Regions from separate parts of the Kribbella sp. NPDC050459 genome, predicted to be linked through region 2. Evidence: predicted binding sites of a transcription regulator. Region 2 holds the regulator's gene; the other holds the start of a gene.
The links. Region 2 encodes LexA, which represses DNA repair genes until DNA is damaged. Its sites were predicted from a motif close to TCGAACANNTGTTCGA; they were not measured.
Positions count from the first base shown of each region.

Region 1: a site for LexA is predicted at 8,015-8,030, ahead of AB0I12_RS03015 (alpha-ketoglutarate-dependent dioxygenase AlkB). Genes of this name have one in related genera too.

Region 1 is NZ_JBFAJQ010000001.1:625,326-640,339, forward strand. It holds gene AB0I12_RS02975 (histidine kinase) at 1-873, opposite strand, end outside; gene AB0I12_RS02980 (DUF6069 family protein) at 1,031-1,558, shown strand; gene AB0I12_RS02985 (FCD domain-containing protein) at 1,481-2,242, opposite strand; gene AB0I12_RS02990 (alpha-hydroxy acid oxidase) at 2,317-3,528, shown strand; gene AB0I12_RS02995 (sensor histidine kinase) at 3,544-4,677, opposite strand; gene AB0I12_RS03000 (pyridoxamine 5'-phosphate oxidase family protein) at 4,757-5,395, opposite strand; gene AB0I12_RS03005 (MFS transporter) at 5,395-6,651, opposite strand; gene AB0I12_RS03010 (hypothetical protein) at 6,773-7,291, shown strand; gene AB0I12_RS03015 (alpha-ketoglutarate-dependent dioxygenase AlkB) at 7,350-7,994, opposite strand; gene AB0I12_RS03020 (hypothetical protein) at 8,219-10,282, shown strand; gene AB0I12_RS03025 (amidohydrolase) at 10,283-11,632, shown strand; gene AB0I12_RS03030 (dienelactone hydrolase family protein) at 11,629-12,426, shown strand; gene AB0I12_RS03035 (hypothetical protein) at 12,652-13,365, shown strand; gene AB0I12_RS03040 (lectin) at 13,362-14,861, opposite strand.
Region 2 is NZ_JBFAJQ010000024.1:29,977-44,990, reverse strand. It holds gene AB0I12_RS42075 (MFS transporter) at 1-693, opposite strand, end outside; gene AB0I12_RS42070 (metal-sensitive transcriptional regulator) at 815-1,132, shown strand; gene AB0I12_RS42065 (nucleoside hydrolase) at 1,156-2,100, shown strand; gene AB0I12_RS42060 (TetR/AcrR family transcriptional regulator) at 2,093-2,677, opposite strand; gene AB0I12_RS42055 (GNAT family N-acetyltransferase) at 2,753-3,322, shown strand; gene ubiG (bifunctional 2-polyprenyl-6-hydroxyphenol methylase/3-demethylubiquinol 3-O-methyltransferase UbiG) at 3,365-4,141, shown strand; gene AB0I12_RS42045 (LysM domain-containing protein) at 4,142-4,723, opposite strand; gene lexA (transcriptional repressor LexA) at 5,126-5,917, shown strand; gene AB0I12_RS42035 (glutathione peroxidase) at 5,966-6,475, shown strand; gene ligD (non-homologous end-joining DNA ligase) at 6,591-7,565, opposite strand; gene AB0I12_RS42025 (ATP-dependent DNA helicase) at 7,584-9,581, opposite strand; gene secD (protein translocase subunit SecD) at 9,645-11,945, opposite strand; gene AB0I12_RS42015 (response regulator transcription factor) at 12,483-13,115, opposite strand; gene AB0I12_RS42010 (DUF5931 domain-containing protein) at 13,112-14,236, opposite strand; gene AB0I12_RS42005 (immune inhibitor A domain-containing protein) at 14,424-15,014, shown strand, end outside.

The DNA of each region.
Region 1 (15,014 bases), on a different contig from region 2:
CGCCGTCCTCCCGGTTGCCGGCGGCAAGGATGCCGGATCGGCGACCTGGTCCTCGTACGCGATCGTCGTACCGGCGTCGCGAGACTCGTCGACCAGCGCCCGGAGGTCCCCGAACGTCGGTTGTGGTCGGCCTTCGTACACGTCTTCGTCGCGCAGCACGTTGATCACCTCGCGCAACTCGTCGAGCGCCTGGTGGACGCCGGTCCGGATCACGCCGGCCGCCTTCGCGAGCTTCTCCGGTGACGAGTCCGGGCGGTACTCGAGCGCACCGGCGTACGTCGCGAGCAGCGAGAGGCGATGGGCGAGGACGTCGTGCATCTCGCGGGCCATCTTGGTGCGCTCGAGCGATCGCGCCTCGGCGACCCGGCGGCCCTGCTCGGCCTCCGCGCGCCGGGCGCGTTCCCGCAGCGACTCCAGCAGCTGCTGCCGGGCCTGCGTTCCTTGACCCCAACCGAGCAGTGCGGCGTGCACGGCCACGTCCAGGACGGCGAACCAGAGGAACGGGAGGCCGTGGATCGGTTGCCACAGGCCCTGGATCAGATGCGCGACGGTGCCGATCACGGCGACCAGGATCGCCGGACGCCACGGGCGGCGCATGGCCACGTTCAACGTGCCGAGGGTGGAGGGCGGTGTAGCGGCGGGGGAGAGGGCCGCCAGGACGGCGAGTGCGATCGCGCCCGGCACCGGGCGGCGGAGCGCCACCGGGATCAGCGCGACCGCGACGACGCCGACCGCGATGTCGAGGAACAGGAACTTGTCGTGCTCCGGATCCGGCAGCCGCCCGACGATCGTCAGCGCGACGAGCACGCTCATCGCGCCGGTCGCGACAAGGTCGACCTGTCTCGACGGCTTCGGCGGCACACACTCCTCCATGCCGCCGACCCTAGGCGGTCAACCTCGATCGGCACCACCAACCAAAGTCGAACCCCCACAGACTTCCGGCCGCCCACCCCCAGCCCCACGACCGATGCCGCCACCCCCCACTCCACAAGAAGGTGATCCCACAACCCCATCACCCCAGGAGCCCTCAATGCACAACCACACATCCCAGCCCAAGCCCACGGGCCAGTCGCAGCGCGCGGCTCATTCCCAGCCCACGGCCGAGGCACTGCCCGCGGCCCCCGCGCTGCCTGCCGACCCGGCTGCCTCGGCGGCTCCTCGCCGGGTTCCTGGGCGTAGCCGCCTGGCCGTTGTCGGGGTTGCCGCTCTTGCAGCGCTCGCTGACTGGGCGATTCTCGGCCCGCTCGCCGGCATCACCTTGGAGGCCCGACAGGGCGGCACCCAGCACATCGGCGCCGCCGCCGTGGTCGTCTCGACTGTCTTCGTCGCGCTGGCAGGCTGGGCCCTGCTCGCGATCCTCGAGCGCCGTACGCCGCGCGCCCAGAACATCTGGACCGTCGTCGCCGCGATCGTCTGCACCACCTCGCTCGGCAGCCCGCTGACGAACGGCATCGGCCTCGGCGCGAAGCTCGGCCTCGCGTCACTCCACCTGGTCGTCGGCGCGGTCGTGATCCTGGGCCTGCGCCGCACCGCCCTCAGCGCCGCCGAACGGTGCTAACTGGGCTGCCTGGTAGAACCCCCGGATGTGCGCGGTCACGAGCCCGGCCGCGCGCTCCGGCTCACCGCCCCGCACCGCCGCCAGGATCGCCCGGTGCTCGGCCCGCAGCCCGACCGCCGTCGCCTCCCAGTCCGGGAGGTTCGGTACGGCGGCCAGCACGTACCCGTGGATCGCCGACCGCAGCGAGGTCATCACCGCGGCGATCAGCACATTCCCCGCCAGCCCGGACAGCGCAACGTGGAACTCCGCGTCGAGCACGTGGAACTCCTCCGGCGACAGCGCGGTGTCGTCCATCCGGTCGAGCAGCTCCTCCGCGACCTTCAGCTCGTCCGCTTCGAGTTCCCGCGCCGCGGCCTCCCGCGCCGACCAGGACTCCAGCAGCAGCCGGGTCTGCACGACGTCGCCCATCGGCAGGTGGTTGGTTGCCAGGTGCAACCGCAGTACGGCGGTCAGCGGCGACACCGGCTCCGCCACGATCACCGCGCCGGCCTCGGGCCCGGAGCCGGTCGCGGTCCGCACCACGCCCATCGCCTCCAGCACCCGGACCGCCTCCCGCACCGACGGCCGGCTGATCCCGAGTTGCTCGGCCAGCGCCCGCTCACCGGGCAGCCGCCCGCCGATCCGCAGCCGCCCGGCGGCCAGATCGGCCTCGACCCGGTGCAGGACCAGCTCGTAGTTCTTCATGTGGACGAGCCTATCTGTGTGGTCGGACCACAGGGTAGGGTGTGGTCCGACCACAGATTCAGCCGGGAGACGTGATGACCGATCGCCAGATGCCCAAATGGTCCGAGTTGAAGCCGCTGCTGCGGCCGAAGCCGATCACGGTGAACCCGACCGAGCGGCGGCTGGAGAAGGCGCTGACGATCGCGGACCTGCGGGCGATCGCGAAGCGCCGGACGCCGCGGTCGGTGTTCGACTACACCGACGGCGCCGCCGAGGCGGAGATCAGCCTGCGCCGCGCCCGCCGGCTGTTCGCCGAGATGGAGCTGCAGCCGTCCATCCTGCGCGACGTCTCCGACATCGACCTGGGGACGTCGATCCTGGGCGGCCGCTCCGAGCTGCCGTTCGCGTTCGCGCCCACCGGCTTCACCCGGATGATGAACCACGAGGGCGAGAGCGCGGTCGTGAAGGTCGCCGAGCAGGTCGGCATCCCGTACGCGTTGTCGACGATGGGCACCACCTCGATCGAGGACGTCGCGGCCGCGGGCCCGAACGCACGCAAGTGGTTCCAGCTGTACGTGTGGAAGGACCGCACGGCCGGTGAGGACCTGGTGAAGCGGTCGGCCGCCGCCGGGTACGAGGCGCTGATGCTCACCGTCGACGTACCGGTCGCCGGGGCCCGGCTCCGCGACGTCCGCAACGGCTTCACGATCCCGCCGTCGCTCACCGCGAAGACCGTCCTGGACGCGTCGCTGCACCCGGCCTGGTGGGCGAACCTGCTGACCACGCGCCCGCTGACGTTCGCCTCGCTGTCCACCTGGGACGGCACCGTCGCGGAACTGCTCGACAAGCTGTTCGACCCGACCATGACGATCGACGATCTCAACTGGCTGCGCTCGATCTGGGACGGCCCGCTGATCGTCAAGGGCATCCAGACCGTCGAGGACGCCCGCCGGGTTGTGGACGCCGGCGCGGACGCGGTCGTGCTGTCGAACCACGGCGGCCGCCAACTGGACCGCGCCCCGACGCCGCTGCGGATCCTGCCGGACGTCCGGAAGGCGGTCGGCAGCGACGCGGAGATCTACCTCGACACCGGCATCATGTCCGGCGCCGACATCGTCGCGGCGATCGCGCTCGGCGCCGACGCCTGCCTGGTCGGTCGCGCGTACCTGTACGGCCTGATGGCCGGCGGTCAGCGCGGTGTCGCCCGGGCCGCGGACATCCTGACCAAGGAGGTACGCCGCACGATGGCCCTGCTCGGCGTCTCCCGCGTGGCCGACCTGAACCCGTCCCACGTCCGCCTGCCCTGACACCGGCCGGCTTGTTCACAGCGGCAGCGTCGCCGTGATCCGCAGGCTGCCGGTCGGTGTGCGGTTCGCGGTCAGGGTGCCCCCGAGTGCGGTGGCGCGTTCGCGCATCCCGGAGATGCCGTTGCCCTCTTTGGGTGCACCGGCCAGCGACTCGCCGTTGTCGTCGACCTGAAGCACCAGGGACTGCTCGCCGTACTGGATCCGGACCGTCGCCGACGTCGCCCGGGCGTGCCGTACGACGTTCGTCAGCGACTCCTGGACGATGCGGAACGCCGCGCGGTCGAGTCCGGCCGGCAGCGGCCGCGGATCGCCGTGCACGATCTTGTGTACGTCGAGGCCGGCCCGCTCGGTCCGGCTGATCAGGTGATCGAGGTGATCGAGTCCGGTGACCGGCTGCCGCGGCGCGGACTCGTCGGACTGCCGCAGGACGCCGACGATCGACCGCAGCTCGACCAGCGCCTCTTTGCTCGCGTCCTTGATCGCGGACAACGCCGGGGCGGCCTGCTCGGGCTGCCGGTCGACCAGGTGCAGCGCGGTGGACGCCTGCACGTTGATCAGCGAGATGTGGTGCGCGACGACGTCGTGGAGCTCCTGCGCGATCCGCAGCCGTTCCTCGCCGGCACGGCGCAGCTCCTCCTCCTTCCGCGTCCGCGCGGCGGCCATCACGCGGTCGCGGTGCGCGCGGAAGAGCTCGGCGAGGAAGCCCAGGACGCAGAAGCAGGTGCCGACGAGCAGCACCTGATAGATGCCCTGCTCGTTGATCCCGAGGATCATCCGCCCGCCGACGTGCCCGACGTACAAGGTGATCAGCCCGAGCCAGCCCGCCAGCCGGTGCCCCAGGCGGATCGTGGTGAACACGGCGATCACGAACGCGAACACCACCGGGCCCCACGGGTACTCGCGGAGCATGTAGACCAGCGTCGAAAGGACCGTTGCCCACAGCACCGGGATCGGCTTCGTCCACAGCCAGTACAGCGACAGTGAGCCGATCAGCAGCAGCACCACCATCAACAAGTCCGGCTCGTGGCGGTCGGTCTGACCGCGGGACGCCCCGAACGTGCCGACCACCGAGAACACGGCAAGCGCCACGGGCAGGGCCGCGCGGCGCACTCGTGCCCCCAGGGGCGGGGGCGTCTCGGTCGTGCTCACAGTACGGAACCGTAGAGGCCGGGCGGGGCCGGTGTCATCGTCGCCACGGAGTACATCGGCCTGCGCCCGCCGCGGTAGTTCAGTACTTGACCTTGTAGATCTTCTCCTCGTACGCCGTGCCGTAGTACTCCTCCAGCGTCGCGAGCTCGTCGTCGGGCCGCTCCAGCGCCTTCGCGATCCGCGGGCGGCTGGGCATCGCCTCCGGGGTCCAGGTCTCCGGCTTCCACAGCTGGGAGCGCAGGAACGCCTTCGAGCAGTGGTGGAAGATCTCCTCGATCTCGACCAGCAGGGCGAGCTGCGGGCGGTTGCCCTTCACGACCATCTCGTCGAAGAACGGCGCCTCGCGGACGATCCGGGCGCGGCCGTTGATCCGCAGCGTGTCGCCGCGGCCGGGCAGGAAGTAGATCAGCCCGACGTGCGGGTTGGAGAGGATGTTGGTGAACCCGTCGACCCGCCGGTTGCCGGCCCGCTCCGGGATCGCGATCGTCGTGCTGTCGAAGATCTTCGTGAACCCGGCCGGGTCGCCCTTGGGGGAGACGTCGCAGGTGCCGTCGTCCGCGGAGGTGGCGATCAGGCAGAACGGCGAGGCCGCGAGCCACTCCCGGTCGAGGTCGTGCAACTCCTTGCGGGCCTTGCCTGCGGCGGCTGCCAGTGGTTGCGGGACAACCTCCCGCAGCTCGTCGTACGTTGTGATCTCGACCAGTCCGGGAATCTCCATCAGGCGGCGTTCTCCTCTGCCAGCGACGGCGTGGCGTCCTCATTGACGGCCCTCGTCCGCGCAGCCCATCGTACGGCGGGACCAGTCGCGCAACTGGTCCCCAGGAACAGTGCACCGACGGCCAGCCAGCCGATCGGGCCCCAGCCGAGCACCACTGTGGTGAGCAGTGCCGGGCCGAGCATCCGGGCGATCGCGGGGCCGGTGCCGAAGAAGCCCTGGTACTGGCCCTGCTTGTCGGCGGGGGCCAGCCCGAAGCTGATTTCCCACGCGCCGGAGGCGAGTTTCATCTCGCCGAGCGTCAGGAGTGCGGCGGCGATGACGAGGACGACGGCGGTGAGCGGGGCGCTCAGGCCGGCGGCGGTGGTCGCGAAGACTGCGCAGGCGGCCAGCATCGCGACACCGGCGTACCGGACGCTGCGGGACGCGGTGCGCAGATCCTTGACGCTCTTCGCGATCCGGACCTGGAAGAACGTCACGCCGAGCGTGTTCACGATCATCAGCGAGGCGACGACCCAGCTGGGCGCGTTCGTGCGGGTGACGATCCAGAGCGGGCCGACCAGGCTGATCAGCGGCATGAAGAGCAGCATCACCGCATTGATCAGCGCGAGCACGGCGTACGGGCGGTCGTGCAGCACGGCCAGCCGCGGCTCGCCCGCGACGCGCAGCGTGGTCGCGATCGACGGCACCCGGCGCAGTAGCCCGGCCGCGATCAGGAAGCTGAGGGCGTCGACCGCGAACACAGTCAGGTACGCCGCCGTGCTGTCGAAGCGGAGCGCCACGCCGCCGAGAAGCGCGCCGATCGCGAGCCCGGCGTTCACGGTGGACTGCAGGAACGCGCGGATCCTGGTCCGCTCCGCCGGGGCGACCAGGCCCGCGAGCAACGCCTGCCGCGCCGCGGTGAGCCCGGTCTGACTGCACGCGTAGATCACCGCGGCGATCAGGAAGCCGGCGAAGCTCCTGACCACCAGGAACGAGGCGACTGCTGTCGCGGTCGTCAGCGCCAGCAGGACCGCGGTGCCGCGGGCTCCCCGCCGGTCCGCGAGGTTTCCAAGCGGGACGCCCGCCAGGAATCCGACCAGCCAGGCGATCGTCAGCCCGAGCCCGACCTCCGCGGTCGAGAGCCCGACCACGCGGGTGAAGAACAACGCCGAGGTGACGACGAACGCCCCGTCCCCGACCGAGTTGGCCAACTGCGCCATCGCGAGATCCCGCGGCGCTCCGGCCGGGGGAAGCATCTGCCCAAGTCTGCTGCTCATGTCCTCGAGCCTAGATGCGCAACGGCCCACCCGAGAGATCCATTCCCACCTTCAGAACATGGGCCAATTTCAGCTGTGGACAACCCGGCCCGGCGGCCGGAATCGCGGCATCTTTACAGGCATGAGCTTCGAGAACCTCTCCGCCACCTGGCCCGACCGCCCGCTCACCGACCCCGCCGTCACAGCCGATGTCGTAGACCTCATGGTCAGCCACGGCGACCGCCGCCGAGGCACCCTCACAGTCCTCATCTGCGCCCCCGACGACCACTACCTGGCCACCGTCACCGTCGAACTCCCGGCCGACGCCATCCCGGCCGACGCCATCCCAGCTGCGGCCGTCCCGCCTGAGGCCGTCCCAGCCGACCGGTCGACCCATGCCGTGGGTCCGAGCCCGGCCCAGCTCTGCGGGACCGCCATGCACCCGATCATCCCGGCGGTCCGCACCGCCCCCGACGCGGCTCTCATCCTGACCCTCGGCCGCCCCGGCCCCGCCCGCCTGACCGACCTGGACAACCAGTGGTCACAAGCCGCCACCGCGATCTGCCGCGCCGCCGGCATCCGCCTCCTCGGCTTCTACATCGCCACCAAAGACGGCATCTACAGCCCGGACATCACCAACACCCCCGCAGCCGCCGCCTGAACCGGCCCACCCGACGGTCTGCGGCCACCTCGTCCCGGCCGTCGGCTGGGTGTGGTGGTTACCGGACTCCCCGGGGGCGGAACTGGATGCTGATGCGTGGGCCTACGCGGCCGGCTGCCTTCGGGATGGCGTGTTCCCAGGTGCGCTGGCAGGAGCCGCCCATGACGATCAGGTCGCCGTGCCCGAGTGGATACCGCACCGTCGAGCCGACCGGACCGCTGGATCCGCCCGGTCGCGGTCGCAGGGCAAGCACGCGAGGCTCGCCGACCGACAGGATCGCGACCATGGTGTCCTCGTGGTTGCCGCGCCCGATCCGATCCCCGTGCCACGCCACGCTGTCCCGGCCGTCGCGGTAGAAACACAACCCCGCCGTACGGAACGGCTCACCCAGCTCGTCCGCGTAGTACCCGCTCAACGCATCCCGCGCCTCGTCGAGGATCGGCAGTGGCAGCTCGGCGTTCTCACCGTAGAAGCACAGCAGGCGCGGCACGTCGACCACCCGGTCGTACATCTGCCGCCGCTCCGCCTGCCACGGCACCTCCCGAGCCAGCCGCTCGTACACCTGATCCGCCCCCGTCAACCACCCCGGAAGCACATCGATCCAGGCCCCGCGCCCCAACTCGGTCCGCGACACCCCGTCCAGCGACCCCAACTCCGGATCCGCGAACGCATCCAGCAACGAGCCCTGAAGGTCAGCACCCATACGCCCACCATACCCGAAACTCGAACAAATGTTCCCATCATCTGTCCCTCATCTGCGGTGAGCGCCAAGGGCTAAGCGCTGGGGCTGGGGTCATGGTGTGGTGTTGCGAGCGCCTACTGAGGGATGCGATCCACCTGCTCCTGTCTGAGCCGCCGCTCAGTCCGCCCCCGGTACCCGATCTGCATCGCCGACTCTCGGAAATCGAACCCGGCGGCGGTCGGTGGATGCGCCGCTTCGCCTTGCAGGCATGGGATTCCGTGAGTTTGACGGATTTGGCGCACAGTCAGACATTCGATAGAATCGAACACATGTTCGATCATGATCTCGGTGTGCTGCCGACCCGCGACCTGCTGGAGGCCGCGGCCGAATGCCGCGCGGTCGCCAGCAGGGCCGACGCGCGGGTGCTGGAGTGCGCCCAGGTCTACGCCGATCGGTTCCATCCCGCGGTGTGCGAGGTCCGGCCGGGCCGGCGCGTCCGCGACGGCGGCGAGCGCGCAGTGGTGCTCGGTGGAGAGGGCTGCCCGGAGATCGCCGAGTTCGCGGTCGCCGAGTTCGCCGTCGTGCTCGGCGTCTCTCCCGGCGTCGGCCGCCAGATCATCGCCGATGGCCTCGCGTTGCGGCACCGGTTCCCGCGGATCTGGGCGCAGGTCCAGGCCGGTGCGGCGACACCGTGGAAAGCCTGTCAGATCGTGCGGTACTGCGTGAAGCTCGACCCGTGCGCCGCGGCGTACGTGGACCGGCGAGTCGCGCCGATCGTGGACACCATCTCCCCGTACCGGCTGGACAAGATCGTGGCCGCAGCCAAGAAGCAGGCCGATCCGGGGCTCGCTGAAACCGACGCCGCGGAAGCAGCCGCCGACCGTGGCGTGTTCGTCGGGCGCGGCGACGGGCACGGCAACAAGTCCATCTACATCAAAGCCGCCGCAGCCGCGGTCAACCGCCACGACGCGACCATCGCCGCGATCGCCGATGCCCTGAAGACCTTCGGCGACACCCGCCCCGTGCAACACCGCCGCGCCGAAGCCGTCGGCATCATCTGCGACCCCGCCTTCACCCAAGAACTCCTCGCCCAAGCCCAAACCAACACCGCCACCCAACCTCAAGCCGCCCCCGAGACCGACGCCCGGACCGAAGCCGATGCGAGGCTCGACGCGAGGGTGGATGCGCGCGCCGGGGCTGATGCGGGGGTGGACGTCCGGGACGGAGTTGATGTCCGGGCCGGAGTTGACGTTCTGGCCGGAGGCGCCGGTCGCCGCGATCCCGGCGGGGCGTGCGGCCGAGCGTCTGGTGACGTACGTGCTGCGGCGACTGCCTACGCCGGCCCGGAGGCCGCGCCAGATACGACGGCAACGCCGTGTCCCGCACCGGCCGGCGACGCTGCGGTTGCGTCGACCGAGGCCATGACGGGCGATCGCGTGTGTTCGGGGAGCGGGGTGATTCTGCGGGCCGAGAGGGTCGGGGCCGCGTGTCCGGGCGGCGAGGATGACCTGCTGTTTGATCCGCAGGAGCCAGTCGGGCCGGTGGAGGATCCGTGGTTGGAAGCGTCAGGGCCGTGTGATCCCGATCTGCCGGTTGATCCGTATGGCAGCCGGTTGGCTGATCCGGAGGCTCGGAATGACGACGAGTCTGCGATGGATGCTGCCGCGTTGCGGGCGCTCGACGGACGGCTCGCGCAGATCAAACAGGACGCCTACGCCGCCGGTTCGATCAGGCGGACCGATCCGGCAGGTCGGTCCAGGGGACAGGTGCGTCCAGGACAGACCGAGGTGATCGTGCATCTCACCGACAAGACTCTGGCGAGTGGTGCCGGTGTTGTGCGCGCCGAGGGCATCGGGCCGCTGCTGGCCGGTCAGTTGGCCGAGTTGGTCGGGCATGGGCCATACACCGTGAAGCCTGTGATCGATCTGAACGACGCGGTCAGTGTCGACGCGTACGAGATCCCCACCCGCATTCGAGAGCGGGTTCGGCTGATCCACCCCGTCGAGCTGTTCCCGTACGGCACCCGCGAGAGCAGCGACCGCATCGACCTCGACCACATCGAGCCGTACGACCCTCACGGACCAAGAGGCCAGACCAGTACGGCCAACCTGGCGCCGCTCGGCCGGTTCGGTCATCGGGTGAAGACGCATGCCCGCGGATGGTCGGTGCATCGGGTCGGCCCAAGCACGCTCGAATGGAGTACGCCGCACGGGTTCACCTTCCACGTCGACCCCCACGGCACCCATCGGGTGGACCCGGGGATGGACAAGACTTCTGTACGTCGACGAGCCGGCCGGGCTGGAGGATGAATGTCGCGATTGTTGATCCGCAACGTGTCCGTCCTGGTCGTGCCCGAGCAGGGCGACTGCCGCGTCGACGAAGCTCAGGACATCTCTGTCGAGGGCGACCGGATCGTCGCGATCACGCCCACCTCAGCCGGGGCGGAGGGCGGTTGGGGGAGCAGTTCGGGTGTTGAGGTTGTGGACGGGACCGGGTTGCTGGCGGTGCCTGGGCTGGTGAACTCGCATACGCACAGTCCGATGGTGATGATGCGCGGGGCGGCCGAGGATCTGGCGATCGCGGACTGGTTCAACCGGCGGATCTGGCCGATGGAGGTGAACCTGACGCCGGAGCGGGTGCGGGTCGGGGCTCGGCTGGCGTGTGCGGAGATGTTGCTGGGTGGGGTGACGACCTTTGTCGATCACTACTTCCACGCCGACCAGATCGCCGAGGCCGCGGTCGAGTCCGGGATCCGCGCGGACCTCGCGCCGACGTTCTTCTCCTCGGCGGGTGACCAGGCCGTCGGCAATGCGTTCGAGACGACACGAGAGCTCGCGCAGCGGCATCCGCGGATCACCGCGAGCCTCGGCCCGCACGCGACGTACACGGTGACCGACGACGACCTCCGGCGTACGGCGGACTTCGCGCGGGCGGAAGGGCTGCGGATCCACTTGCACGCCGCCGAGACCGACGGTCAGACGCAGGCCTCGCTCGACAAGCACGGCGTCACACCGGTCCAGGTGCTCGAACGGACCGGTGTCCTCGACGCAGGTGCCCTCGTCGCGCACGGCTGCGGGATCCGCGCGGACGACCTGCCGATCCTGGAGCGGTACGCCGGGACGACCGTCGCGTCCTGCCCGAAGGTCTACCTGAAGCTCGCGATGGGCGAAGTCACCCCGATCAAGGCATTGCGCGCAGCAGGCGTCGACGTCGGCATCGGCACCGACGGCGCCGCCGTGCACAACACCCTCGACGTCTGGGAAGCGATGCGGATGGTCGCCCTCACCCAAAAGCAACGTGAACACGACGCCGAGTGGATGACGCTGTCCGACACCCTCCGTCTGGCCACCCGGGGCAGTGCCGCGGCCGCCGGCCTCGCCGACCGCATCGGCGTACTCGAGCCGGGCCGGCAGGCCGACATCGTCCTCGTCGATCTGAGCGCACCCCACAACCAGCCGCTGCACGACCCCCGCGCCGCGCTCGTCTACTCGGTCCGAGCCTCCGACGTGGTCACTGTCCTCGTCGCCGGTCAGGTCGTGGTGCGCGACCGCCGACTGACGACCATGGACCTGGCCGGGGTCTTGGCCGATGCGAGATCCCTCGCCCACACGCTCGTGGACCTGTCCGCGGGCGGCGCCGTGCAACACTACGCGCCATGACCGCGGATCTGGCCTCCTGGCGGAGGGCGCCGTTCGCCGGTGCCGGCCTGACCTATGACTGCTTCGAGAAGGGCGAGGGACCTGGTGTCGTCCTGATCCCGGAGATCCCCGGGCTGACTCCGGAGGTGGCCGCGTTCGGTGAGCATCTGGTGCGCGAGGGGTTCACCGTCGTGATCCCGTCGCCGTTCGGTACGCCGGGACGCGCCGAGACCCCGGGTTACACGCTCGGCGTGATCGCCCGGTTGTGCGTCTCGAAGGAGTTCCGGTGCTTCGCGGCGAATGCGGAGCGCCCGATCACGAGGTACCTGCGGGCCGTCGCGACCGATCTGGCCGCGCGGACGCCGGGCCGGGGCGTCGGTGTGGTCGGGATGTGCTTCTCCGGCGGGTTCGCGCTCGCGACCGCGGTCGAGGACGTGGTGACCGCGCCGGTGCTGAGCCAGCCGTCGACGCCGTTCGCAGTGACGCCGAAGCTGCGGCGGGATCCCGGCCTGTCGCCGCAAGAACTCGACAAGGTCAAGGAGCGGACCCGGGCCGACGGGCTCTGCGTCCTCGGGCTGCGCTTCAGCCGGGACCGGATGTCGCCGGCCGAGAGGTTCGTCACGTTGCGTGCGCAGCTCGGCGACGCGTTCGAGGTGATCGAGCTGGACTCGGCGCCCGGGAACCCCGACGGGTACGGGCGGTCCGCGCACTCGGTGCTCACCCGGGAGTTGCGCGAGGATCCGCCGAACTCGGCGTACCACGCCCGGACCCGGACCGTGGACTTCCTCCGTCGACAGCTGACAGCGACTATGTGACCACGCTCCGTACGGAAATGCAAAGATCGCGTTCGGTAACCCGAACGGTGTGATTCAGTGGCCCTCCGGCGGGGAATCCTCGGTTTTGCTGGGGGTGTTCGTTGCTGTCTGCGAAAATGGGGGAGCGGTGGGTCACGCTGTCGTTTTTCCTCTGGTCCTGGGTACCGGACGCATGGCACGATCGGCCACCGAGGCACCACAGGGGACTGGGACGAGTGAGGCTCTATGAACGGGCGGACAGCGCAGGAAAGCCGGCTCCCGAAGAGCGGGGACGCAGCGGCGAACGGCACCAACGGTCACGCTCCGCAATCAGCTCCGCACCGTGAACCGGCGTCCGAGTGGCAGTCGGGGCAGCAGGTCGGTGAGATCCAGCTAGGTCAGCCGGCCGACGTCGTACGGCGTTCGGAGTGGCTGTCGGAGGTGCGCGACCGGCCGCGGGACACGTCCGGCACGACGCTGCGGCAGTTCAACACGCCGGTCCGGGTCGACGAGATCGCGGTCGCGGCGATGACGCTCGCCGAGGACCTGCACGCCGCGACGCAGAACATGCCCGAGTCCGTCGAGCTGCGCAGGTTCCGGCAGGACCTCGACCAGGCCGCGACCACCTTCCGCGACCTGGCGAGCAGGCTGGAGGTCACCGCCGGCAAACTCGTCCGCCTGGCCGCGAACGAGGGACAGGCCTGTGGCGTCGGCTGGGGCGTCTGCCCCGAGCACGGCCTGACGCTGATGAACGTCGGCGAGACCGTCACCTGCCACGTCCTCGGCTGTGGCCGTGAGAACGAGGGTGAGGTCGAGCGCTGCGAGCACCCGGTCGCGTACCGGGTCGTCGACGCCGCCGGGCCGGCCCTGCTCACCTGCACCGGCCACGCGATCGCCTGCCGCCTCTACTTCGACAACCCGGTCATCACGGCCACCGCCGACAGCATGGAGCTGTTCTAGGAGATCCGGCAGGACGTCAGCTGGTCGTTCGCGTTCGGCGTCAGCGCGACGAAGTTCGGCGTGTCCGCGGTCCGTACCCACGACTGCCCGCCGAAGTTGTCCTCGGCGTAGACCGTCACTGTCCAGCCGGCCGGCACCCGCACGGACGACGCCCAGTTGTCCGGGACGCCGGCCGCCTGCAGCTGCGCTCGTGAGTAGTTGCCCTTGGCAAGCACGGCGCCGGCCGCGCCGCCGTAGTCCACGTGCTCGTAGAAGATCACGCCGGCGCCGGCTGCGGGCATCGGTACGGTCGGGCGCGTCGCGGTCAGCGGCGCCTGCCCCTTGAACATCCGCCCGCCGTCGTTCGTCAGCCTCAGGTAGTAGTCCGCGGAACAGGCCGTGCCGTCCTCGTCGAGGGCGCGGATCCCCGAGCCGGCCGGGACCCAGCCGGACGTCTCCGCGGTCTTGGCGATCTGGTTGCCCTCGTTGAACTCGTCGAACATCGAGATGTACAGACCTTGCACGCCGACGCGCGTGAGGTTGTAGAACTGGCGCCACATCAGGTCGCCGTGCCGCCGGTGCCCGGACTGCAGGTCGCCGGGGATCACGCACGGCTGATAGTCGATCCCGTGGGCGTTGCAGTCCGCCTGGTCCTGCTGGTTGACGTTGTTGTAGTAGTGATCCGCGCCCGCGATGTCGCTGATCCGGCCGACCATCCACGGCGAGAGCATGTTGAAGGCGTGGTACACGTCCAGGTACCCGGGCCGCGAGTCCTCGTTGCCCGGCAACCAGTGCGTCGGCACGCCGCCGATGACGTAGCAGCCCTGGCCCTTGAACCAGTTCACGACGTCGAGGCACACGTCGGCCGGCCACGCCTTGTTCGCTTCGTTGAAGCCGAAGCCCCAGATGCAGACGACCGGTTTGCCGTTCTGGCGCGCGTACGCCGGTGAGGACGTGTAGGCGCGCATCTTGTTGATCCAGTCCGCCTTCATCTCGGACTGCATCGACGTCCAGCCGGTCGCGTCGTACATGATGTAGAACTTGCGGCCGTACTGCTCCGCGGCTTGGCGCACCTTCGCCGCCATCGCGTCGCGCGTCGGGCCTTCGCCGCCGGTCGGGTTGAACCGCTGCAGCGCGGCCGTGTCGCAGCCGTTCTGCTGCATCCACTGGAAATGCGTGTTCACCGTCTGCTGGTCGTACGACGAGAACAGCCGCGCCGGCTGCCCGTTGCCGAGGTTGGGGTACGCCGTCTCGTACGTCGCGGTGAAATCGCGGACGTCGGGCCAGCTGACGATCGCGGTGTTCGTCGGCGACGGCGGCTGGCCCCAGTTCTGGCTCCAGTGCCACCAGCCGTTGATCGGGGCGCCGTCGCCGGCGCAGGCGAACCAGCCCTGGTAGCCGACGGTGACTTTGCCGACGACGTCGCCCGGGGGACTGGCGGCGAAGGCGAACTGGGTCTTGCCGGCGAGCGCGGCTGCGGCGGTGCCGGCGAGGAGGGTACGACGAGTGAGCTTCATGGGCGGGCTCCTGGAGGGGGCGGGCAGGAGAAAGCTCCGTGAGCGTACAAAACCCCACAAAGCGCTGCAAGAACTCGACTGTTACGAACTCTTGACGACGAAAAGGCGTGGACTTAGTTTGTTGGATCAACAGACAAAGTCTGCACAGGGGGT
Region 2 (15,014 bases):
CAGCGTCGACGCCGACGCCCAACCGACCTGCGGGGCGCGGACGATCGCGTACACGCCCGCGGCGAGTCCACCGGTCACGGTCAGCGCGCCGAAGACGTCGACAGATCCGGGTCGGGCGGCGGCCCGCGGCATCAAGGCCGGCGTGGCGAGCAGGGCCGCCAGCGCGATCGGGACGTTCAGGTAGAACACCCACGGCCACGACAGGTACTCGGTGATCACGCCGCCGAGGAACACGCCCGCCGTACCGCCGGCCGGCGCCGCAGCGCCGTACAACGCGATCGCCTTGGTCAGCTCACGCGGGTTCGCGCCGAACAGCATCATCAGCAGCGTCAGCGCCGACGGGGCGATCAGCGCGGCGCCGATGCCTTGCACCGCCCGGCCCGCGAGTTCGGCACCGACACCGGTCGCGAGCCCCGCGACGAGCGACCCCACGAGCAGGACGCCCCAGCCGGCCGCGAAGACGCGACGGGCGCCGAGCAGGTCCGACAACCGGCCGCCGAGCAGCAGCAGCCCGCCGAACGCCACGACGTACGCATTGAAGACCCACGACAGGTTGCCCGGTCCGAAGCCGAGGTCGGACTGCATCTTCGGCAGCGCGACGCCGACGATCGAGGTGTCCATGATCACCATGAACTGCGCCGCGGCGATGACGGCAAGCGCCCACCACCGCCGCGACGACGTCGTCTCACTCATATCTAAACTCCCTACGGGTATGGGGTATAGCTTGGATTGCTCGGATACCATAGGGGGGTATCTACCGAAAGCGCAAGAGTGATCCCGTGGGCGATAGGGTTCAGCGGGACCCAGGGAGGATGTGGTGAGCGTGACCGAACCGGCCGGCGAGCATGCGCAACACGGTTACATCGGCGACAAGAAGGCGTACCTCGCGCGACTGAAGCGCATCGAGGGCCAGGCCCGCGGGCTGCAGCGGATGGTCGAGGACGAGAAGTACTGCATCGACATCCTCACCCAGATCTCGGCGATGACGAAGGCACTCGAATCGGTCGCACTCGGCCTGCTCGACGACCACCTCGCGCACTGCGTGGTCGACGCCGCCGCGGCCGGCGGTCCGGAGGCCGACCAGAAGATCAAGGAGGCGTCCGCCGCGATCGCACGCTTGGTGCGCTCCTGAGCGGCATGCCCGAGGATGTGCGCATGAAGCCGGTGATTCTCGACGTCGACACAGGACTGGACGATGCGTGTGCGCTGCTGCTGGCGGCGCGGCATCCCGGGCTCGACCTGAAGGCAGTGACATGCGCCGGCGGGAACGTCGGCATCGACGATGTCGTGCGCAACACCCTCACGGTGCTCGACGCCGCGGGCCGTCCCGACGTACCGGTGGCTCGCGGCGCCGCCGTACCGCTGATCCAGCCGGTGCGGGCGGCGCGGCACGTGCACGGTGAGGACGGGCTCGGGGACCTGGACTGGCCGCGGTCGACGCGCCCGACCGACCCCCGGCATGCGGTCGAGCTGCTGCGTGACGTACTGCGCGACGCCGCCGCGACCGGCGAGCTGATCACGCTGATCCCGCTGGCGCCGTTGACGAACATCGCGCTGTTGCTGCGGACGTACCCGGAGGCGGCGCGCGGGCTGCGCGAGATCGTCTTCATGGGCGGAGCCGCCGGGATCGGGAATGCGACGGCGTCGGCGGAGTTCAACATCTGGACCGACCCGGAGGCGGCCGCGATCGTGCTGGCCGCGTCCCGCGACCTCGGCATCCCGCTCACCATGTACGGCCTGGACGTCTTCTACGACGTCGTCGTGACACTGGACCAGGCCCGCGCGCTGAGCGGATCCCCCTCGGCGGAGCTGGCCGGGAAGCTGATCGAGAAGCGCAGCGAGCGGTTCGGGTCCGACGGCGGGAGCATCGGCGACGGCGGCGCGGTGTGCGCGGTGATCGACCCGTCCGGCCTGACGACCCGGGAGTACCCGGTGCGGATCGAGTTGTCCGGCGGCTGGTCGCGCGGCCGGACGATCGTCGACACGCGGCACGCGGCCGATGTCGCGAACGACCCGCACGGGCCGGCGACGCCGATCCGGGTCGCGACGGCGGTGGACGGCAAGCGGTACGCCGAGCTGTGGCTGGCGACCGTCAGCTGAGCAGCTCGAGCAACCGGGCGCGTACGCCGTACAGGAACAGGTCGAGGCCGGCGGCGAACAAGTCGTCGGGCGGATCGGACACGACGGCGGCGAGGCTCCATCTGGCGGTGACTTCGAAGAGGTGACGCACGTCGGACTCCGGTACGCCGATGCGCACGAGCGCCTCGATCTGGGCGCGGATCAACGCGGCCCGGGAGCCGGCGCCCCGGTCTCGGTCCGGTGCCGCCTTGGACTGGATCAGCCCGGCGAGCCCTGGATGGTCGGCATAGAAGGCGCGCAACTCGAGCGAGCCGGACCGGGTGAGCTCGATCCACTCGTCGACGGTCGTGAGCTCCTCGTACGCCGTGGTGTCCGCGGTGAACTGGTCGAAGGCGTTCCGGGCGACCAGGTCGAGCAGCTCGGACTTGTTGTGGACGTGGTGGTACAGCGACGGGGCACGGACGCGTAGACGCTCCGCGACCGCGCGCATCGTGACGCCGTCCACGCCGTCGGTGCGGATGACGGCCAGGGCGGCATCGGCGATCGCGGCGACGGAGATGCCGGCCGCGGCGTGGGACGAAGGATCGCGTCTGGTCACGGAATCTCGTTGTCCGGGGTCGAGGGTCGGAGGTACTGTCTAACGTTGTTAGACAGAGTAGCCGAGGATGGTGCCGTGACTGGATTCCGACCCGCGTACCCGTTGCTGACCGAGCGGCTGGAGCTGCGGCCGCACCGGATGGACGACCTGGACGACCTCTTCGCGTTCCACTCCCGCCCGGAGGTGGTGCGGTACACGCCGTGGCCGGTGCGGAACCGGGAGGAGACCCGGGCCGCGCTCGAGCGGAAGCTGCCGCAGGGTGAGTTGACCGAGGACGGGCAGTGGCTGGTGCTGGCGATCGAGCTGCGCGAGACCGGGACCGTGATCGGCGAGGTGCTGCTGAAGTGGGCCAGCGCAGCCGACCGCCAGGGCGAGATCGGCTTCGCGCTGCATTCGGACTACCAGGGCAAGGGGCTCGCGGCGGAGGCTGCGCGGGAGATGCTGCGGGTCGGCTTCGACGAGCTCGGGCTGCACCGGGTCGTGGCGATCCTCGACGACCGGAACACCGCGTCGGCGCGGTTGCTCGAACGACTCGGGATGCGCCGGGAGGCACATCACCTGGATGCCGCGTGGTTCAAGGGCGAATGGGCGAACGAGTACGTGTACGCGCTGCTCGAGGACGAATGGCGTGGCCCGACCCGTTGATCGGACGCCGACGCTGCCGGAGAGTTTCGGCAGGGGGCTGCGATGCGGATCGACAACCAGGTGTACGACCGGATCGGCGACGGCTGGTGGGACGAGGAGAATCCGCTCAACCTGCTGCAGGGCAGCTTCACGCCGGGGCGTTTCGCGTACTTCCGCGACGTACTCGCACGGACCGGGACCGATCCCGCCGGGCGGTGTGTCGTCGACATCGGAAGCGGCGGCGGTTTCCTGGCCGAGGAGTTCTCCCGGCTCGGGTGCCGGGTGATCGGCGTCGACCCGTCGGAGGTTTCGGTCCGTACCGCCGTCGGTCACGCGAGCACTTCCGGCCTGGACGTGCGGTACGTCGTCGCGGCCGGCGAACATCTGCCGCTGGCCGACGAGAGTGTCGATCTCGCGTATTGCTGTGACGTGCTCGAGCATGTCGCGGATCTGGACCAGGTGCTCGCGGAGACCGCTCGGGTGTTGAAGCCGGGCGGGGTCTACCTGTTCGACACGATCAATCGCACGTTCGCGTCGAAGATCCTGGTGATCAAGGTGATGCAGGACTGGCGGCTGACCAGGGCCTCCGATGTCACCTGGCACGCCTGGGCGATGTTCATCAAGCCGCCCGAACTCGCCGAGGGTCTGCGCCGGCACGGGCTGCGGCTGGGTGAGATCGCCGGGCTCGGGGTGCGGGCTCGCAAGCTCGGCGTACTGCGGAACTTCGTCCAGGTGCGGCGGGGCGGGATCAGCATCGGCGAGTTCAGCCGGGCGCTGGACGTCGGGCAGGTAGCGAGCACTCGCGTGTCCTACATGGGCTACGCCGTCAAGGCGCGGTGATCAGCCGACGACCGGGATCTGCAGGGTCTGGCCGGGAAGGATGTCGGCCGGCGTGGCGAGCTTGTTGAGGTCGGCGATCTTTTCCACGACCGTCACGGGGTCGACGCTCGGGTTGGTGTCCTCGGCGATGGACCAGAGGGTCTGACCGGGCGCGACCTGCACCGGCACGGTGTGGGTGAAGTGCGGCCCGGGCTCCAGGACGCCTGCGACGCGGAGGCCGAGGACCAGGATCGCGGCGCCGAAGACGAGGACCGACACGGCCGTCAGCAGCATCCGGCCGCGGCGGGTGAGGCGCAGCGGCTGCTGGGGGTGGATCTCTCGCCCGAGCGACTCCCCCGAGCAGCCGCGCACCGGGAGCCGGTCGGTAGATGCACCCTCGATCCGCGGGCGGCGGCGCGGCGCGACCACCGGCGACGGCACCGCCGCAGGCGACGCGGAGCGCGCGACCGGCTCAGCCAAACGCCGCCCGGTCGGGGTGGTGGGGTGGGAGACCGGGGGCGGGACCACGCGCAGGGGCCGTGGCGACGCCTGCTGTGAGCGGCGCGGGGCCGGCACGTCGGCGGCGACAGCTGCTGTGCTCATCGGATCCTCCAAGACCTCGGTCGGTGCGCGTTCTGCGGTGCTGGTTCCTGTCTATCGGCTGCCTCCGACAGTTTCGTTGCGGTCCCCACCCCACCGCCCCGGTCTGTTCTGGAGACCGCCTCATCCGACCGACCCGAACACCTGTTCGATCGAACGCCTGTACGAATGATTAACCGACAGCCACCCGTCGCGCAACCACCTCCAACCGGGACACGCCCAGGAAATTCCCTGCCGCGGCAACACCCCGCGCACGCCTTATAACCTGACACCCGAACAAACATGCGAACCGACACGCCTTCGAACAGATGTTTGAAGAATCTCAGGATTCGGTCTACGGTCATCTCAGTCGAGCAAGCTTCGGCCGGTGGACGATCGCCGGCCCGACCCGAGGAGCAATCAGCGATGGCCAGGACGCCGAGCGGTTCCAGCAAGGACGAGACCGTGGACAAGGCGGCCGACAAGTCGGCGGGCAAGGCGGACCGCACGGTCGCCGAGCTGCCCGACGGGCCGGCCGACGCGACCGGGCTGACCCCGCGCCAGCGCCGCGTGCTGGACGTCATCCGCGATTCGGTGGACAGCCGCGGCTACCCGCCGTCGATGCGCGAGATCGGCGAGCGGGTCGGCCTGACCAGCTCCTCCTCGGTGTCGCACCAGCTCCGGGTCCTCGAGCAGAAGGGCCTGCTCCGCCGCGACCCGAACCGGCCGCGCGCGATCGAGGTCCGCTACCCGGGCGAGGTCGACGCCGCGGCCCGCAAGTCGGCGCTCGGCCCGGTACGCCAGACGGCGTACGACGAGACCGGCGCCGGTGACGCGCACCCGGACGCGGCGTACGTGCCGGTCGTCGGCCGGATCGCCGCCGGTGGCCCGATCCTCGCCGAGCAGGAGATCGAAGAGGTCTTCCCGTTGCCCAAGGCAATGGTCGGCGAGGGCACGCTGTTCATGCTGCGGGTCAAGGGTGAGTCGATGATCGAGGCCGCGATCTGCGACGGCGACTGGGTCGTGGTCCGTCAGCAGCCGACCGCGGAGAACGGCGACATCGTCGCCGCGATGATCGACGGCGAGGCAACCGTGAAGACGTTCAAGAAGACCAAGACCGAGATCCTGCTGCTACCACACAACCCTGCTTTCGAGCCGATCGACGGCAAGGACGCGATCATTCTCGGAAAGGTCGTAACAGTTCTGCGCCGAGTCTGACATATCGGACGGCGAGCGAAGTCGGGCGTGTCGTGTCAGCATTGAGTCATGACGACTGTCTATGACTTCAGCGCGCGCCGGATCGAAGGCAATGAACAGTCTCTTGCCGATTTCCGCGATCAGGTGCTTCTGGTGGTGAACACGGCGTCGCAATGCGCCCAGACCCCGCAGTACACGGGTCTGCAGAAGCTCTACCGGACCTACCGCCGGCAGGGCTTCGCGGTGCTCGGTTTCCCCTGCGACCAGTTCGGCCACCAGGAGCCCGGCGACGAGAACGAGATCGCGAACTTCTGCTCGACGATCTACCACGTCACGTTCCCGATGTTCGCCAAGATCGACGTCAACGGGTCCCGCACGATCCCGTTGTACAACTGGCTGAAGCGCGAGCAGGGCGGCCTGCTCGGCGGCCGGATCAAGTGGAACTTCACCAAGTTCCTGGTCGGCCGGGACGGCCAGGTGATCGCGCGCTACGCGCCGACAAACTCGCCGGAGAAGCTGGTCGACAAGATCGAGGCCGCACTCGCGGTCCCGGCCCCGTCCCGGGAAACGAACGACTGAATTCCCGGCATTTTCTGCGACAGTTGAACAGAAAGCGTCTCAGCGCCGCAGAACATTCACCGCATTTCGAACATTTCCGCCCGGGACTGCATGTCGTCACCGGACCTGAATGCATTCAGTCGCGTCCGACGAGAACCGATTCCGGGTCGATGTCGAGGCGCAGACCACGCCATACCGGATGCCGGAGGCGGCCGTCGCCGCCCCAGCCGGAGAACGTGACCTCGGCGACCAGCACCGGGTCGAGCCAGTGCGCGCGCCGCCGGTCCGTCGTGGGGATGCCGGCCGGGTCGAAGGCCGGCTTGGCGATCTCGAGCCCGGTCAGCTCGGCGCTCAGCATGTCCAGAGTGGCGAAGTCGAGGCCGGAGCCGACCTTGCCGATCAGGACCAGCTCACCGTCGGAGTAGGCGCCGCAGTAGAAGGAGCCGATTCTTCCTTCCCGGTTCCCCTCCCCCGGATGCCAGCCGCACAAGACGACGTCCCTGGTCTGCACGGGCTTGATCTTGATCCAGTCGGAGCTGCGCCGGCCCGGCAGGTACCGCGACTTGCGGCGCTTCGCCACCACGCCCTCGAGCCCTTGCGCGGCAGACTGTTCCAGCGCCTCGTCGCCGTCGGTCAGCGCCGGCGGGACCTCCCAGAACGGGTCGCCGATGTCCAGCGACTCGAGCAGCCCGCGGCGCTCGTCGTACGTTGCGTCCAGCAACCACTGGCCGTCGAAGCGGAGCAGGTCGAACAGCCGCACCGAGACCGGCACCTCGGTGATCAGATGCCGGAGCTGGCGTGGATCGCGGACGTGCATCCGCCGCTGCAGCAGGCCGAACGATGGCGCGCCGTTCTCGTCGAGCGTGACGATCTCTCCGTCCAGCACGGCGGGCAGACGCAGGCCCGGCGCGTCCGCGAGACCGATGAGCTCCGGGTACCCGCCGGAGACGTCGTGGCTGTTCCGCGACCAGAGCCGGCAGACGCCGTCGTCGACCTCGGCGATGACGCGGATGCCGTCCCACTTCATCTCGTACGACCAGCCCGCGCCGGACGGCATCTGTCCCAGCGCCGCCATCATCGGCAGCACCGGCGGACCGGTCACCGGACTCATGACCGGCTCATGACTGGCTCATGTCGTCTGCAGTCGCTTCAGGGCCCCGAGCACCTTCTCACGATCGGCGGTCGGCCACATCGGCGGCAAGGAGGCGCGCAGGAACGCGCCGTACCGCTGGGTGACGATGCGGGGGTCGAGGATCGCGACCACGCCGCGGTCCGAGCTGCGGCGGATCAGCCGGCCGGTGCCCTGCGCGAGCAGCAGCCCGGCGTGCGTCGCGGCCACGGCCATGAACCCGTTGCCGCCCGCCTCGTCGACCGCGCGCTGGCGGGCCGCCATCAGCGGCTCGTCCGGGCGCGGGAACGGGATCCGGTCGATGATCACCAGGTTGCAGGTCGACCCGGGCACGTCGATCCCCTGCCACAGCGACAGCGTGCCGAACAGCGAGGTCTCCGGGTCCTCGACGAACTCGCGCGACAACTCGCCGAGCTGGGCGTCGCCCTGGCAGAGCACCTTGAGGTCGGTCGCCTCGCGCACCGCGGCGGTCGCCGCCTCCGCCGCGCGACGCGACGAGAACAGGCCGAGGGTCCGGCCGCCGGCCGCGGTGATCAGGTCGATGATCTCCTCGAACTGCTTCTTGCCCAGCCCGTCGCGGTGCGGCGGCGGCAGGTGCTTGGCGACATACAGGATCGCCTGCTTCTCGTACTCGAACGGGGAGCCGACGTCGAGGCCGCGCCACGGCAACGGACCGGTCTCGGACGATTCGTCGAGCTCGGGCATCTCCTCGTCGTCGTCGAGCTTGTCGGCCGGTCGCAGGCCGACCTGGCGGGCGATCGCGTCGAAGTCGCCGCCCAGCGTCAAGGTCGCCGAGGTGAGCACCGCCGTACGGTCGCGGAGGACCAGCTCACGCAGCAGGCCGGCCACGGTGAGCGGGGCGATCCGGAGCTCGCGGCCGAAGCGGTCGCGGTCGATCATCCAGACCACGTCCGCGTCGCTCAGTGCGGCGACCCGCTCGGCGACGTCGAAGATCTCCTTCACCGCACCCTTGGACTGCCGCTTGGCCCCGTCCGGGTCGTTGTCCTTGTCGTCGGACTTCTTGTTCAGGTCGGAGTACATCGCGCGGGCCGCGTCGCGGACCAGGGCCGCGGCCTCAAGGACCGGCCCGTTGGACGCCTCGATCCGGCCCTCGCGGGTGCCGTCGAGCGCGGCGCGGAGCGCGTCGGAGGCGTCGATCAGGTCGTCGGCCTTGTCGTCGTCGACGAACCGGCGGCCGCGCTTGGCGGCGCGCTCGACCATCTGCGGTGAGAGCTCGTCGCCCGCGGCGCCGGTGACGCGCGCGGGCAGCTCGTGCGCCTCGTCGACGATCACGACGTCGTGCTCGGGGAGGACGATCCGGTTCTCGAAGGCGTCGATCGACAGCAGTGCGTGGTTCGTGATGATGATGTCGGCCTTGCGGGCCTCTTCCTTCGCCTTCTCCGCGAAGCACTCCTCGCCGTACGGGCATTTCTCGGCGCCGAGGCACTCGCGGGCGGCGATGGAGACCTGCTGCCACGCCTGGTACTGGTGCGAGGGAGCGTGGTCGCGGTCGCCGGCGCCGCCGTCGGTCAGTTGCTGCTCGGCCCAGTCGCGCAGCTCGACGACCTGGCGGCCGACCTCACCCGCCGGCGGCACGTCGACGAGCATGCCGTCGTCGTCCGGCGCGCCCTCGCGGATCCGGTGCAGGCAGGCGTAGTTGTTCCGCCCCTTCTGGATCGCGTACTTCGGGCGGCGCGGCAGGAGCTTCTCGGTCGCGTCGAGCAACGCCGGCACGTCCCGGTCGACGAGCTGCGCCTGCAGGGCCAGGGTCGCCGTGGAGACGACCACGCGACGGTCCTCGATCGCATGCAGCAGCGCGGGCACCAAGTACCCAAGGGACTTGCCGGTGCCGGTGCCGGCTTGGACGAGAAGATGCGACCCGTCGTGCATCGCGGTGTCCACGGCTTGCGCCATCTCCACCTGCCCCGGCCGGGTCTGACCGGCGATCCCGGACACGGCAGCTTCCAGCAGTTCCCGCACATCTACACCCACCGCCACACCCTAGCCCGCCGGACGGACAGATTTCCGGTCCGGCGGCCGGGGTGTGGATAACCCGCTGTGCTACACGACTGCGCCGCGGTCCGGCTGGGCGTCCCGATCCACCTGCGCGCGCTTCGGACGCGGCGGCGGGGCCGGGTAGCGGCGCTCGAGCTCGAGGAGCAGCGGGGCCGCGGTCAGGTTGGAGGAGTACGTGCCGACGAGGATGCCGAGCAGCAGCGCCAGGGCGAAGTCGGCCAGTGAGTCGCCGCCGAGGAACAGCAACGCGGCGAGGATGAACAGCGTCGAGATACCGGTGTTGACGGTTCTCGGCAGCACGTTCACGATCGCGGTGTCGATGATCGTGCCGAGGCCGTCGGTGGATCGCGCGCTGCGGGTCTCACGGATCCGGTCGAAGACGACGACCGAGTCGTTCACCGTGTAGCCGATGATGGTCAGGATCGCGGCCAGGAAGATGCCGTCGATCGGTTTCCCGGTCCAGGCGAACACACCGACCACGACTGCGACGTTCTGCACCAGCGCCAGCACGGCGCCGGCGCCGAAGGTCCAGCGGAACCGCGCGGCGAGATACGCCAGCTGGGCGAGCAGGGCGATGCCGAGCGCGATCAGGCCCTTGTTCCGCAGCTCTTCACCGAGCGACGGGCCGATGCTCTCGTTGCGGATCACCTCGGCGTCGCCGCCGATCCTGGCGAGCGACTCCTTGATCTTCACGGCCTCGTCGTCGCTGATCGTCCCGGTCCGCACGGTGATGTCGTCGGTGCCGGAGGCTTGTACGACGGCGGTCGGGTATCCGGCCTCGGCGACGGCTGCCCGCGCCTGGTCCGGCGTGACGCGTTGCGCCGTACTGACCTCGATCAGGCGGCCGCCGGTGAACTCGATGCCGAGGTTGAGCCCGCGGACGGCGACACCGGCCACGCTCACGACGATCGCGACGGCCGTGATCACGAGCCAGCGGCGGCTGTGCTTCATCAGCGACGGCCGGCGGGCCTCCAGCCAGGTCCGCACCCGGCCGTGCCCGGCGATCCCGCTCAGGCCCGGGTGGCGCAGGACGAAGCCGCGCGCCACGACGAACTCGGCGAGCACGCGGGTCACCACGAGCGCCGACAGCATCGACGCGATCACACCGATCGACAGCGTCACGCCGAAGCCGCGGACCGGGCCGGCGGCCAGGAAGAACAGCAGACCGGCAGCCAGCAGGGTGGTGATGTTCGAGTCGGCGATCGCGGACAGCGCGTTCTGGAAACCGCTGCGGAGCGATCTCCGCAGGCCGTCCGTGCGGCCGGCGATGTAGTCCTCCCGGGCGCGTTCGAAGACCAGGACATTCGCGTCGACCGCCATACCGATCGCCAGGACGAATCCGGCGAGGCCCGGCAGCGTCAGCGTGGCGCCGAGCACGGTGAGAGCGGCGTACGACATCGCGGCGTACCCGAGCAGGCCGAGGACCGCCATCAGGCCGACGAGGCGGTAGACGATGATGATGAACAGCGCCGTCAGCGCGAGGCCGATGATCGCGGCGAGCGCGCTGGCCTGGATCGCGTCCTGGCCGAGCGACGGGCCGACGGTGCGCTGGTCGATCACCTCGACCGGCACCGGCAGGGCGCCGCCGGAGATCAGCGCGGCGAGATCCTTCGCGCTCTCCTCGGTGAACGAGCCGGAGATCGTCGTGGTGCCGCCGGCGATCCCGGTGTTGCAGAGCTGGTTGCCGCCGTTCGGGTCGACCTGCGGCGAGCTGATCACCTCGTTGTCGAGCACGATCGCGATCAGGCGCTGCGGCGTACCGACCGGCTGGCAGGCGGCCTTGCCGGTGATGTTCGCCCAGATCTTGCCGCCGTCGCCCTTGAAGTTCATCTCGACGAACCAGCCCTGCGCGACCTGCTGCGGGTCGAGCCGGTGCTCGGCGCCGCTCACCAGCTCGCCGGTCATCGCGGGCTTCGCGAGGCGCAGGAAACCCTGACCGCTCTCGGGCTGCAGGTACGTCTCCCCCGCCGCCGGTTTGGCCGGCTTGGCCGCCACCTGGTCGAGAACCTCGTGGAAGGTCAGCTGCGCGGTCTTGCCGATCACCTTCGCGGCCTCGCGCGGGTCCTGCACACCTGGTAGCTCGACGATGATGCGCTTGTCGCCCTGGCGGGTCACGTTCGGCTCGCTGACGCCGAGCGCGTCGATCCGCCGGTGCAGGACCTGGGTGGCCTTGTCCGTGGTCTCCTTGGTCGCCTTGACCGTCGGCGAATCCTTCGCCTCCAGGACGATCTGCGTCCCGCCGCGCAGGTCGAGACCGAGCTGTGGTTTCGCGGTCAGCGTGACATACGTCGCCCCCGCGAGGACCAGGAACGCGAGAAGTGCACGGACAAGGGACGACCGGTTCACCGAAGCCTCCGGAGCTGGGCACCCGCGGTGCGAGTGTCGTGACAGAGAGCATCCACGTGGATGTGGAACGCACAGTGTACGGACGCCATTCAACCGGCCGCTACACAATCGCACAAGCGACGGCGTCGCGCGTGCGGGTCTCCGGCTGGCGACGGGCTTGTGGGCTGGCGCCGCGTGCTGGAGTCGGGGTCGTCGAGTCGTGGAGATTGGCGGTGAAATCCAACCGATATCCACGACTCGGCTCAGGGCCTGGGAGCCAAAGGCCACGACTCGGAGTCGAAGGCGGCGACCATTCAGAGCCGGCTCGTCGCACGCGAGCGCCAGAGCGAGCAACTCGCGGGCGCCAGCCCACAACTCCGGCGGCAGCCGGAACTTGCGGCGCCAGCCGCAACGGCAGCCGGAACTTGCGGCGCCAGCCGCAACTCCCCGCGGCGCCAGCCGGAAGCCGGTGCTTCGGGCGCTGGCCCGGGGTGCGTGGGAGCGCGCGTCGGGGCCGCGTCTGAGGAGCGGAGCGACGAAGTTGGCGGCTGGGCCGGATTACTCGCTGAATCCGTTTTCGATGGCGTACCGGACGAGTTCGGCGCGGTTGTGGAGTTGGAGTTTGCGGAGGGTGTTCTGGACGTGGTTCTCGACGGTGCGGTGGGAGAGGACCAGGCGGGTGGCGATCTGTTTGGCGGTGAGGCCGCGGGCGACGAGGCGGAGTACTTCGGTTTCGCGGTCGGTGAGGCGCGGCACCTCGGGGCCGGTCCCGCCCAGGCGGCGGTACTCGCCCAGCAGCAGTCCGGCGAGGCCTGCGCTGAAGATCGCGTCGCCTTCGGCGGTCCGGCGTACGGCGTCGTCGAACTCGTCCAGCGACGCGGATTTCACCAGGTAGCCGGACGCGCCGTTCTTCACGGCGGCGAGTACGTCGTCCTGCTCGGCGCTGGCCGACAGCACCAGGACGCGGGTGTCGGGGAGGGCTGTGGTGATCTCACGGGTCGCGTCCACGCCGGAGCCGTCGCCGAGCTGGAGATCCATGACGACCACGTCGGGACGGGTTGCCAGCGCGATCTTCACGGCGCTCGCGACGTCCGCGGCGGTCGCGCACACGTCGTACCCGCGACGGCCCAGGTCCCGGGCGACGCCTTCGCGCCACATCGGGTGGTCGTCGACGATCATCACACGCGTCATGCGGTCACCACTTTCAGTTCCCATTCGGTTCCTTCGCCGGGGGCGGTGCGGACGGTGACGGTGCCGCCGAGGTCGGCGATGCGGCCGCGGATCGACTGGCTCACGCCGAGGTGCCCGTCCGCGTGGGCCTGCTCGAGACGGGCGGGCGTCGTACCGATCCCGTCGTCGCGCACCGACACCACGACCTCCTCGCCGAGGTCCTCGACCACGACCCAGGACCGGGCCTCCGGGCCGGCGTGTTTCACCACGTTGCTCAGCGCCTCCTTGACCGCGGCAACCAGTTCGGCGGCGGCCGGTGCGGGCAGCAGGACCTGTGCGGCCGGTACGACGACGTCGACCCGGGTCGTGGCCAGCGGCAACAGCAGTCGACACAGATCAACGCGATCCCCCTCCGCCACGGCCGGGCGTGTCGACATCAAGGTGCGGAGGGCAACTTCCTGCTCGGCGGCCAGCCGGGCCAGCTCGGTCGCCTCGCCGCCGATCGCCGTACCGCGCCGCTGCACCTGGGCGAGGACCTGCAGTACGCCGTCGTGGATCGAGCGACTGAGCCGCAGCCGCTCGGCGGTCGCGCTCTCCACGGCGATCGCCTCGCGCAGCCGCCGCCCCGCCTGCCGCAGGGTCGACGCGGCGTACCCGACCACCAGACCGGCCACCAGCAACAGCTGAACATTGCTCAGGATCTTCGCCGCGTGCTCGACGCCGCGCAGCGAGAGCAGCGCCAGGCTGATCGTCGCCGCGCCGAGCAGGCCGCCGTCGCGTCCGCGGGAGATCGCCAGTGCGAGGACCGGCCCGGCGGCCCAGACCGACGTGAGCACGGAGGCCCCGGCGCGGATGTCGAGCAGCGGTTGCGCCCACAACGTCGCGTACATGCAGCCGACCGTCACCACGAGATCCGCGAACGCGAGCCGCGTGTTGCGCCGGCCCCAGCGGCGGCTGTAGCCGTACGACGAGATCAGCGTCCAGACGCCCATCACGGCCAACTGGAGCACCGCGCCGTACGGGTGCACGATGCCGTCCCAGCGGGTCCAGACGCCGAAACAGGCGAACCCCCAGGTGAGGATGCGGAACACGACCAACGCTCGCCACAGCGGCTGCAGCAGGTCGACCGTCTCGCGCTCCACGCGCACAGTGTGCCAAGGCGAAGGGCTGGAGAGCGTGAGCCCTTCTACTCAGAGATGCAGGATTCCCCGCTGATTCACAGGTTTTCCTCAGGATCCACTTCAGCTGGGTGGATTTTCCCCGTACTGTCGCGCGCACACGCTCGGGGGAGCTACGAACACACTGCGTCATCGACAACGGAGGGGAATCGTGCGCAAGTTACCCGCCGGGCTGTTCAGCCTGGCCTTGGCGGCGACGACCGGGCTCGGCATCGCCGCGGCCTCGTCCGGGAACGCCGCCACACCGTCCACGCAGGGGTCGGCGCCCGCCGCCAGTGAGCCCGCACCGGTATCCGACGAGCTGCCCAGCCCGCTCGAGGACAAGCGCCGCGAGCTGCGGCAGGAGGCGCTGACCAAGGTCATCAACGGCCAGGCCGAGCCCGAGCAGCGCAACGGCAGCACGGTCGTCAAGCTCGGCACGAAGGCCGCCGGCGCGAAGGGCGTCAAGAACGCGGCCGGCAAGGTCGACCAGTACGTCGAGCTGTCCCGCGAGAAGACCGACCGGATCTTCGTCGTGCTCGCGGAGTTCGGCAACGAGCGGCACCCGAGCTACCCGGACAAGGACCAGAACGCGAACATCCCCGGCCCCGCCACCTTCGAGGGCCCGCTGCACAACGCGATCCCGGCGCCGGACCGCTCGGTGGACAACTCCACCGTCTGGCAGGCCGACTACAGCCAGCAGCACTACCAGGACATGTACTTCGGCAGCGGCAACTCGCTGAAGAAGTACTACGAGAAGCAG